One region of the Nonomuraea sp. NPDC050643 genome, then DNA from elsewhere that is predicted to be linked to it. Evidence: riboswitches for the same ligand, from Rfam matches in the RefSeq annotation. Region 1 holds a riboswitch; the other holds the start of a gene.

Region 1 (4,205 bases):
CGCCTCCGATGTCCGGCCGGCTCAACGACGCCGGTTGAATGAGTGCCGGTTGAATGGTGTCGCCGGCCAGTGCCGCCGTCAGGCGACGCTGATCGACCGCACCATGAGCCCCCAACGTCCCTCTCCCCGTTGACCAGCGCAAGCAGTCCACGACGAACTAACATTCCCCAACAATTCCGTGTCATAATTTGGTGGAATCTGTTGGAAGGGGCGGACGTGCTCGCACAGCAGCGTCAGCAGACGATCCTCGAACGCGTGCGCAGCAACGGCGGCGTCCGGGTGGCCGATCTCGTACGCGAGCTCGGCGTCTCCGACATGACCATCCGCCGCGACCTCGAGGTGCTGGCCGAGCGCGGCCTGCTGGAGAAGGTGCACGGCGGCGCGACCGCCCTGGGCCCCGGCTCGACCGAGGAGCCCGGCTTCACCGCCAAGTCCGCCCGCCAGCAGCAGGAGAAAGAGGCCATCGCGCGGCGCGCGGCCCAGCTCGTCCGGCCGGGGACGGCCGTGGCCCTGTCCGCCGGCACCACGACGTGGGCGCTGGCCCACCATCTGATCGGCATGCCCGACCTGACCGTGATCACGAACTCGATCCCCGTCGCCGAGGTCTTCCACCGCAACCCGCGCGCCGACCGTACGGTCGTGCTGACCGGGGGCGTGCGCACGCCGTCCGACGCCCTGGTCGGCCCCGTGGCCGTGTCCGCGATCCGCCGGCTGCACGTGGACACGCTCTTCCTCGGCGTGCACGGGATGAGCGTGCGGGCCGGGTTCACCACGCCCAACCTGCTCGAGTCGGAGACCGACAGAGAGCTGGTCACCGCCGCGCACCGGCTGGTCGTCCCCGCCGACCACACCAAGTGGAACACCGTCGGCATCAGCACCATCGCCGAGCTGACCGAGGCCGACGTGGTCATCAGCGACGCGGGGCTGCCCGAGGACGCACGCACTGAGCTGGCCGAACGGGCCGGAGAACTGATCATCGCGGAGGGCTCGCCTTGAAACGCACCATCACCCACCTGGCCGACGGCCGAGAGCTGATCTACTTCGACCGGCGCGACGACGCCGACAGGAGCGCGATCGACCGACGGACGCTCGAGCCCCGGCCGGTGGCGTCCGAGCTGCGTTACGACCCGCTGACGGAGGAGTGGGTCGCGATCGCCGGGCACCGGCAGACGCGGACGTTCCTGCCGACCGGTGGCACCGCCGAGTGCCCGCTGTGCCCGTCGTCGGACGATCGCTCGACGGAGATCCCGGCGTACGACTACGACGTGGTGACGTTCGAAAACCGCTTCCCCTCCTTTTCTGGAAATTTTGGGACTTATCAGGATGTCGGCGGTCTGAGTGAGGTCCGTCCGGCTGTGGGGCGGTGTGAGGTGGTGTGCTTCACCTCTGACCACTCCTCCTCCTTCTCCCGGCTCCCCGACGCCCAGGTGGAGCTGGTCATGGAGGCGTGGGCCGACCGCACGGCCGAGCTGTCCGGGATCGAGGGCGTGGAGCAGGTGTTCTGCTTCGAGAACCGGGGCGAGGAGATCGGCATCACGATCTCCCATCCGCACGGCCAGATCTACGCCTACCCCTACGTCACGCCCAGGACCAAGCTGCAACTCGGCGCGGCCTCCCGGTACAAGGGCCCCGGCAACCTGTTCGCCGACGTGCTGGCCGCCGAGCGGGCGGCCGGGACCCGGGTGGTGGCCACGAACGAGCTGTGGACGGCCTTCGTGCCGGCCGCCGCGCGGTGGCCGTTCGAGGTGCACGTGTATCCGCACCGGCAGATGCCCGATCTGGCGGCGCTCACGGAGGAGGAGCGGGCTGCCTTCGCCCCGCTGTACACCTCGGTGCTGCGGGCGTTCGACGGGCTGTTCGGCGTCGTGATGCCGTACATCTCGGCGTGGCACCAGGCGCCCGTGCGGCAGGACCGGGAGCTGGCGTACCTGCATCTGGAGCTGTTCAGCGTCCGGCGGGCGCCGAACAAGCTGAAGTTCCTGGCGGGCTCGGAGTCCGCGATGGGCGCCTTCGTGAACGACGTGCTGCCGGAGGAGGCCGCCCGCATGCTTCGATCACAAGTAGATCACTAATAGATTTCTACTTAAGGTCGCATGACTCGTGATCTACCACTAATATCCCCATATGCACCGACCGTAACGGTCGTTGCACGCCTAATCCCGGGCGCGTCACCCGGGAGCCGGGGACCCAATCCGCACCTGGGGTGAATCCACTTCGGTGGTAGGGCCGCAGCCTCCCATGCCCGAACCCGTCAGCTAACCCGGTCGGCAGAGGGAGAGGAACACCTACGTGGCGGCTTCGTCCCCCGCGAGTCTTGCCATCTGTCTCATCACCGCCACCGCCTTCGCCGCCCTCCCGGCGACCGCGGCGTCGGCCTCCATAACAGCACCGGCCGCGGTGCAGTCCGCCCCCAAACCCTCGGAATCCCAGCTTCGCGCCCAGCTCAAGCGGCTCAACACCAAGGTCGACAAGCTGATCGAGAAGTACAACCTCAAGCGTGTCGAGCTGGCCAAGGCGCAGGAGGCCGCCAAGGCGGCGAAGGCCAGGCTGGCCACCGCCGAGCAGACGCTGGTGACCGCCGAGCAGCGGGTGGCCGAGATCGCCCGGCTGCGCTACCAGAACGCCGACGCCTCGCTGCCCGGCTTCATGCTTCCCGACAACAGCTCGAGCGCGGCCCTGCTCGAACAGCTCACGGCCGAGCAACAGGCCGTCGTGCAGAGCGTGGCCAAGGCCCGCGACGACAGGAAGAAGGCCAGCGAGGAGGCCGCGGCGCTGGCGGACAAGATCCGCGACGACGCGGCCGAGGTGACGAGGCAGCGCGACGACGCCGAGGACGTCATCAAGGACATCCGCGAGAAGCTGGAGGACCTGGTGCCGTTCGGGTCGGGCCGCAACACCGACGGCTCCTGGGCGCCCGAGCTGCCGAGCGGCACGGACAACATCACCTCCCGTACGCGGCTGATGAAGGCGCAGGTGGAGAAGAACTTCTCGCTGCCGTTCGACGTGGGCTGCTTCCGCTCCGGCTCGAGCGGCGAGCACCCGCTCGGGCGGGCGTGCGACTTCATGATGAGCACGGGCGGGTCGATGCCCAGCGCCGCCAACAACGCGCTCGGCGACCGGATCGCGGAATGGGCGATCAAGAACAAGGGCAAGCTCGGCCTCAAGTACGTGATCTGGAAGCAGCGCATCAACCACGGATCCGGCTGGCGCACGATGTCGGACCGGGGCAGCGTCACCGAGAACCACTACGACCACGTGCACATCTCGATGAACTGAGGCGGACGGCGGAAGGCCCCGCGGAACCGAGGGGTTCCGCGGGGCCTTCCGTCCGTTGTCGGCCGGGCCCGGGGTCAGTTGGTGAGCGTGAGCGGGTTGACCAGGTCGGCGTAGACCAGCAGGCCGGCCATGATCATCATCACGATCGCGATCGCGTACGTCAGCGGCAGCACCTTCGCGATGTCCACGTAAGCGGGCTCGGGCCGCCGCATGACCTTGGCGTAGCCCCGCTTGATGCCCTCCCACAGCCCGCCCGCGATGTGCCCGCCGTCGAGTGGCAGCAGCGGGATCAGGTTGAACATGCCGATGGCCAGGTTGAAGCCGGCCAGCAGGTTGACGAAGATGGCGATCTTCTTCTCGTTGGACAGGTCGGAGGCGAGGATCTCACCGCCCATGCGGCCCGCGCCGACCACGCCCACCGGGCCCTCGGGGTCGCGCTCCTCGCCCGAGAAGGCCGCGTGCCAGACGCCGACCATCTTCTCCGGCAGGTTGACCAGCGAGCCCGCCACCCTGGCCGTCAGCTCGCCCATGTAGCCGACGACCTGGCCGAGGCTCTGCTGCTGCATGACCTCGGTGGGCAGGACACCGAGGAAGCCGACGTTCTTGTCGACCTTCTCGGGGTCCTCGAGGTTGGGGCGGTCTTGGGCGATGAGCGTGACGTTGAGCGTCATCGGCTTGCCGTCGCGCTGGATGCCGAGTTGCACCGGGCCGGGGCCGTGGGAGCGGATCAGGCGGGTGGCGTCGGGCCAGGAGCCGATCGGCTTGGAGTCGAAGGAGACCAGGCGGTCACCCGGCTTCAGGCCCGCCTGGGCGGCGGGCGTGGGCTTGTCGGTGGCCTTGCACTCCGTGCGCTGCTCCGCGAGCGGGATCACGCAGGTGTTGGTGTCGGGCGAGACGATCGGCGCCCAGGTGGGCAGGCCGATGCCGAC
Region 2 (4,205 bases), on a different contig from region 1:
TCCAGCAGGTTCGTGCGCAGCGAGCCCTGCTGCATCGAGGTGAAGTCGTTGAACAGCGGCTCGATCACCACCGGGTACACGAACGACGCCACCAGCGTCAGCGCGAACGCGCCCACCGCGGCGGGGATCCACCAGCGCCGGAACCTGCGGGCCAGCGCCACGAGGGCGAGCAGCATGACGGCGAGCAGGAACACCTCCACGCCCAGGTTCTTCAGCCGGTCGCCGGCCCAGCCCGCCCAGTCCTGGATGGACAGGCCGTAGTCGCGCAGGATCATCTCGAACCACATGCCGAGCGGCCACCTGATCACCTCGACGATCGCGGTGATCGCGAGCACGCCGAGGATCACCCGGAGCCACCACGGGCCCTTCAGGCGGCCCAGCAGCCGCGCGCCGAAGGGCGTGGCCACGAGCACGCCGGCGAAGACCAGCGTGAGCGAGAGCGAGAGATAGCTCGGCAGCGTCGTGGCCGCGTCGAAGGCCTGCGCCCTGGCGACCTCGGCGGCGCTGAAGTCGCGCGCCGGGTCGGGCGGGCCGCCGACGAGCACCTCCCACGGCGTGCTGAACATCGCCACGGCCATGATCACGAGGCCGAGCAGCACCAGCGCGATGGCGGCCTCCCGCCTCAGACGGCCGCTCCCCTGGGCCTCCGTTTCCGTGTCCACCTCCCCGCTGTTCCCCTCTGCCGCTCCTGTGGCCGCTCCTGTGGCCTTCGTGGCGGTGCCCCCGGCGTGGTCGGTGCCCGCCGTCTCACCGGCCGGTGACGCGTCGTCCGCGTCCAGTCGTTCGCTCATCTGCCTCCCCTTCATCCGAGCTGATCCCGCACGTATGCGCGCCACCGTGCCGTCAGCGTGGCGACGGAGAGTCCCAGCGAGGCGAGTGCCTGATCGACGCCGGCCGCCTGGGCATCACGGTAGAGCCCCACCAGGGTCCCCTCACCGAACCGGTCAGCGAGGAAGCGACACGCCAGCCAGGCCTCTTGGTACGCCCGCGCCAGCCGTGCGGGGTCACGCCCGTCGGCCGCGAAAGCCGCAGGTCCGGGCAAAGCGCTCGGAAGCCGCCCGGCCCGCACTTCGGCCGCGAGCTCGGCGGCGGCCGTCGTCACGGGCAGTCCGGCGTCCCGGTAGCCGACGTAGTCGGCGAATCCCTCGTAGAGCCAGACCGGCAGCCGGTCCGTGCCGGCCGCGACGTGGGTCAGCTCGTGGGTGAGGACGACGTCCTTGCCGACGGGGTTGAGCCGGGCGAAGAACTCCGGCACGACGATCACCCGCCCGCCGTCGGCCACCGCGGCCAGCCCGTCGACCCGCCCCACCCGGGCGAGCGCGGCGGCCTCTGCGGTGGAGGCGGGCACGATCACCAGGGGGCGCACCGGCTCACCGAGCACGGCCGAGACCCGGAGCCCGGCCCTGTCGGCCCGCAGGGCCAGCTCGTCCAGCGTACGGGCCGCGGTGTGGTGCCCGACGACGACCGACCGTACGCCACGGCGTACGGTCTCACCATCGCGCCACAGGCTCGGCGGCCCGGGGAGCGGGGAACTGGCCGGGGCGAGGGCGAGGAGCAGGAGAGCGGCTATCGCGGCTCGCCGGCCCACCTGCTCTGACACGAGCCCAGATGCTAGTCGAGGAATGAAAAGAGCCCCGCCCGGAGGGTTCCGGGCGGGGCTTCCTCACACGCCGGGACGAACCGCGCCAACGAACGACGTTCGACGCCATCCGCCCAGCTTGTCGATGCGCACCCGTTCGCCTGTCCGAGGCGAATGGATCATCTTGCCCTTGCCGACGTACATGCCCACGTGGCCGAGCCCGCTGAAGAACATCAGGTCTCCTGGCTTGAGATTGCGCCACGAGATCTTGTTCCTGGTGCGGGCGAACTGGCTGCTCGCCACACGCGGGAGCTTCACCCCGGCCTTCTTCCAGGCGAACTGGACGAGACCGGAGCAGTCGAACGAACCGGGGCCGGTGCCTCCGTACCGATACGGGTCACCGATCTGGTTCTTGGCCACGGCGACGGCCTTTCGGGCCTTCGCTTGCTGCCGAGCGACCTTGGCTGCTCTCCTCTGAGCCGCCGTGGCCGACCTCGCCGTCTTGGCGGTACTCGCCGCCTTGACCGACGTGGAGGCCGAGTCGCTCGTCGTCGCCGCCCGAGCCGTGGGGGCATGGAGGATCAGACCTCCGGCCGTCACGGTCATCGTCAGTGCTACGCCACTCAGGGCAAGGCGGGACAGACGGGGGTTATGCAGGGAGGTAGACAGGATTTCTCCTTGTGTCTTCCACGAACGCCTACCGGGTTAGCTGACGGATTCGGGCCTGGAAGTCGCCCTACGGCGCGATGTGCGCGCCGATTCACCCCTGATCCCTGGGGAATTGGGATCGCTGGGTCCCCGGTTCCGTGCTCCTGGCTGCACGGATTCGGCAGGCCGCCGCCTGATGACGCAATGGGGATATGGGCGGCGACCAGCGGATCTTTATCTGTCTCACATCGGGAGGGACCGATGCGGGTTCGCGGCGACATGGCTTGTTCACCGCGACGACGCCAGAAGCTACGCCGAAAGGTCAAGGATCGGCAAAGGGTGAGTCAGTTTGTAAAGATCAGATAGAGAGGTCGGTCAAATTCGAAACCCCTGCTGGAACACCAGGTTCCGTTATCGAAATGTGACCCTGCTCACACTTCTGCTCGCACCCGCTTGTCAGGTAACAAATGTCGCGTTCATCACATTCGCCGCATCAAAAACGTGATCCGCATCACTGGGAGCGCTCCCTATTCCCCTGCGCTTTTCTACGATGGGAAATCGTAGAAAAAGGTATCCGTGCGCGGGAACCGAAAACCGGCCACGGCGGCGGCCGAAAAGCCGCCGGCGCAGCCGGTCACCCGCGAGGGCTACGGGCGGATGGCCCCCACCAGATTGCGGCCGTAGGCCGAGAGGTTGACCACCTTGACGACGTCGCCCGTCTGCGGCGCGTGAACGATCTGGCCGTTGCCCGCGTAGATACTGACGTGCCCCAGGCCTTCGCTGAAGATGAGATCTCCAGGCTGCAGCGCCTCGAGCGAGACCTTGCGGGCGGCGCCCCACGACCACTGCTGCCAGGTCGTACGCGGCAGCGACACCCCCGCGGCCCGCCAGGCGGCCTGGGTGAGGCCCGAGCAGTCGAAGCCGCGCGGCCCCGTGCCACCGAAGATGTACGGCTTGCCCACCTGCGCGTACGCGAACCGCAGCACCGCCGCCGCACTGCCCGACGCCGGACCCGTGTACTTGATGCCGACGCTGTTCGGGTTGCCGGGGTTGAAGGCGCCCAGCTTGTCCAGGAGCTTCCTCTGCTGGGCGATCAGCTTGCGGACCTCCGCGCGCTCCTTCTCCACCGCGTCGCGTTCCCGGTCGGCCTCGGTCAGGGCCTTCTCCGCCTTGTCCCGCTCGAGCTTCAGCCCGCGGTTCTCGCGGTCGAAGGCCGCCAGCTTCTGGCTGCGCTCCTGCGAGAGCTGCCCGGCCAGGGCCATGCCCGCGAGAAAGCTCCCGGGGTTGTCCGAGCCCATCAGCCCCGGCATGGAGGTGACGTCACCGCCCACCTTGTAGGTGTCGACGGCCATCCCGACCAACTGGGAGCGCAGGGTCGCGACGGTCTGCAGCTTGCGCTTGTAGCCGTCGTTCAGCTTCGTGTAGGCGCTCTTGGCCGTCTTGAAGCGCTCGGTCGCCGTGTTGTACCGGTCGACGACCTTGTCGGCCTTGTCGTTGAGCTTGTCGAGCTTGGCCTTGGCCTGCCGCACCGTGGGTTGGGGATCAGCGACGGCGGCTCCCATAGGGGACAGCACCAGACCGAACGCGATTCCCGCGACCATCGGCACCCGGCCATACCTCACTGCGTCGCCTCCCAGGGATAACATCTGGGGCGAAATAGTACAGAAGTGGCGGGTGAGGGGCACCTAATCAACCAATTCGTAATTTATGCCCGACCTAGTCTGCGCAGCAGCAAACCAGACGGAACGGGTCTGGCTCCCATCCGCCTGACGGACTCGGCCACCTCGCGGTCCGACGACACCACGGCCATGGCCCGGCCGGGCGGCTCGGCGCGGACGAGCTGGCGGATGAGATCGTCGGCGATCTCCCCGGGCGCGCTGAAGAGGACCCGCACCCCGCGCGGCGCCACGACCTGCACGGGAGCGTTCAGCTCGGCGCCGTCGAACACCACGGTCACCTCGATCCTGGTCTGCGCGAC

The links. Region 1 has a riboswitch for cyclic di-AMP ahead of AB0I15_RS23735 (hypothetical protein). Riboswitches for the same ligand answer to the same signal wherever they lie in the genome.
Region 2: another riboswitch for cyclic di-AMP. It lies ahead of AB0I15_RS30725 (C40 family peptidase); the one in region 1 lies ahead of AB0I15_RS23735 (hypothetical protein).

What each region holds. Positions count from the first base shown of each region.
Region 1 is NZ_JBFAIM010000017.1:17,568-21,772, forward strand. Features, by position in the region: gene AB0I15_RS23725 (DeoR/GlpR family DNA-binding transcription regulator) at 217-996, shown strand; gene galT (galactose-1-phosphate uridylyltransferase) at 993-2,072, shown strand; cyclic di-AMP (ydaO/yuaA leader) riboswitch at 2,141-2,284, shown strand; gene AB0I15_RS23735 (hypothetical protein) at 2,290-3,276, shown strand; gene AB0I15_RS23740 (M50 family metallopeptidase) at 3,351-4,205, opposite strand, start outside.
Region 2 is NZ_JBFAIM010000025.1:6,183-10,387, reverse strand. Features, by position in the region: gene AB0I15_RS30735 (M48 family metallopeptidase) at 1-791, opposite strand, end outside; gene AB0I15_RS30730 (hypothetical protein) at 803-1,600, opposite strand; gene AB0I15_RS30725 (C40 family peptidase) at 1,664-2,185, opposite strand; cyclic di-AMP (ydaO/yuaA leader) riboswitch at 2,259-2,421, opposite strand; gene AB0I15_RS30720 (NlpC/P60 family protein) at 2,875-3,849, opposite strand; gene AB0I15_RS30715 (NYN domain-containing protein) at 3,933-4,205, opposite strand, start outside.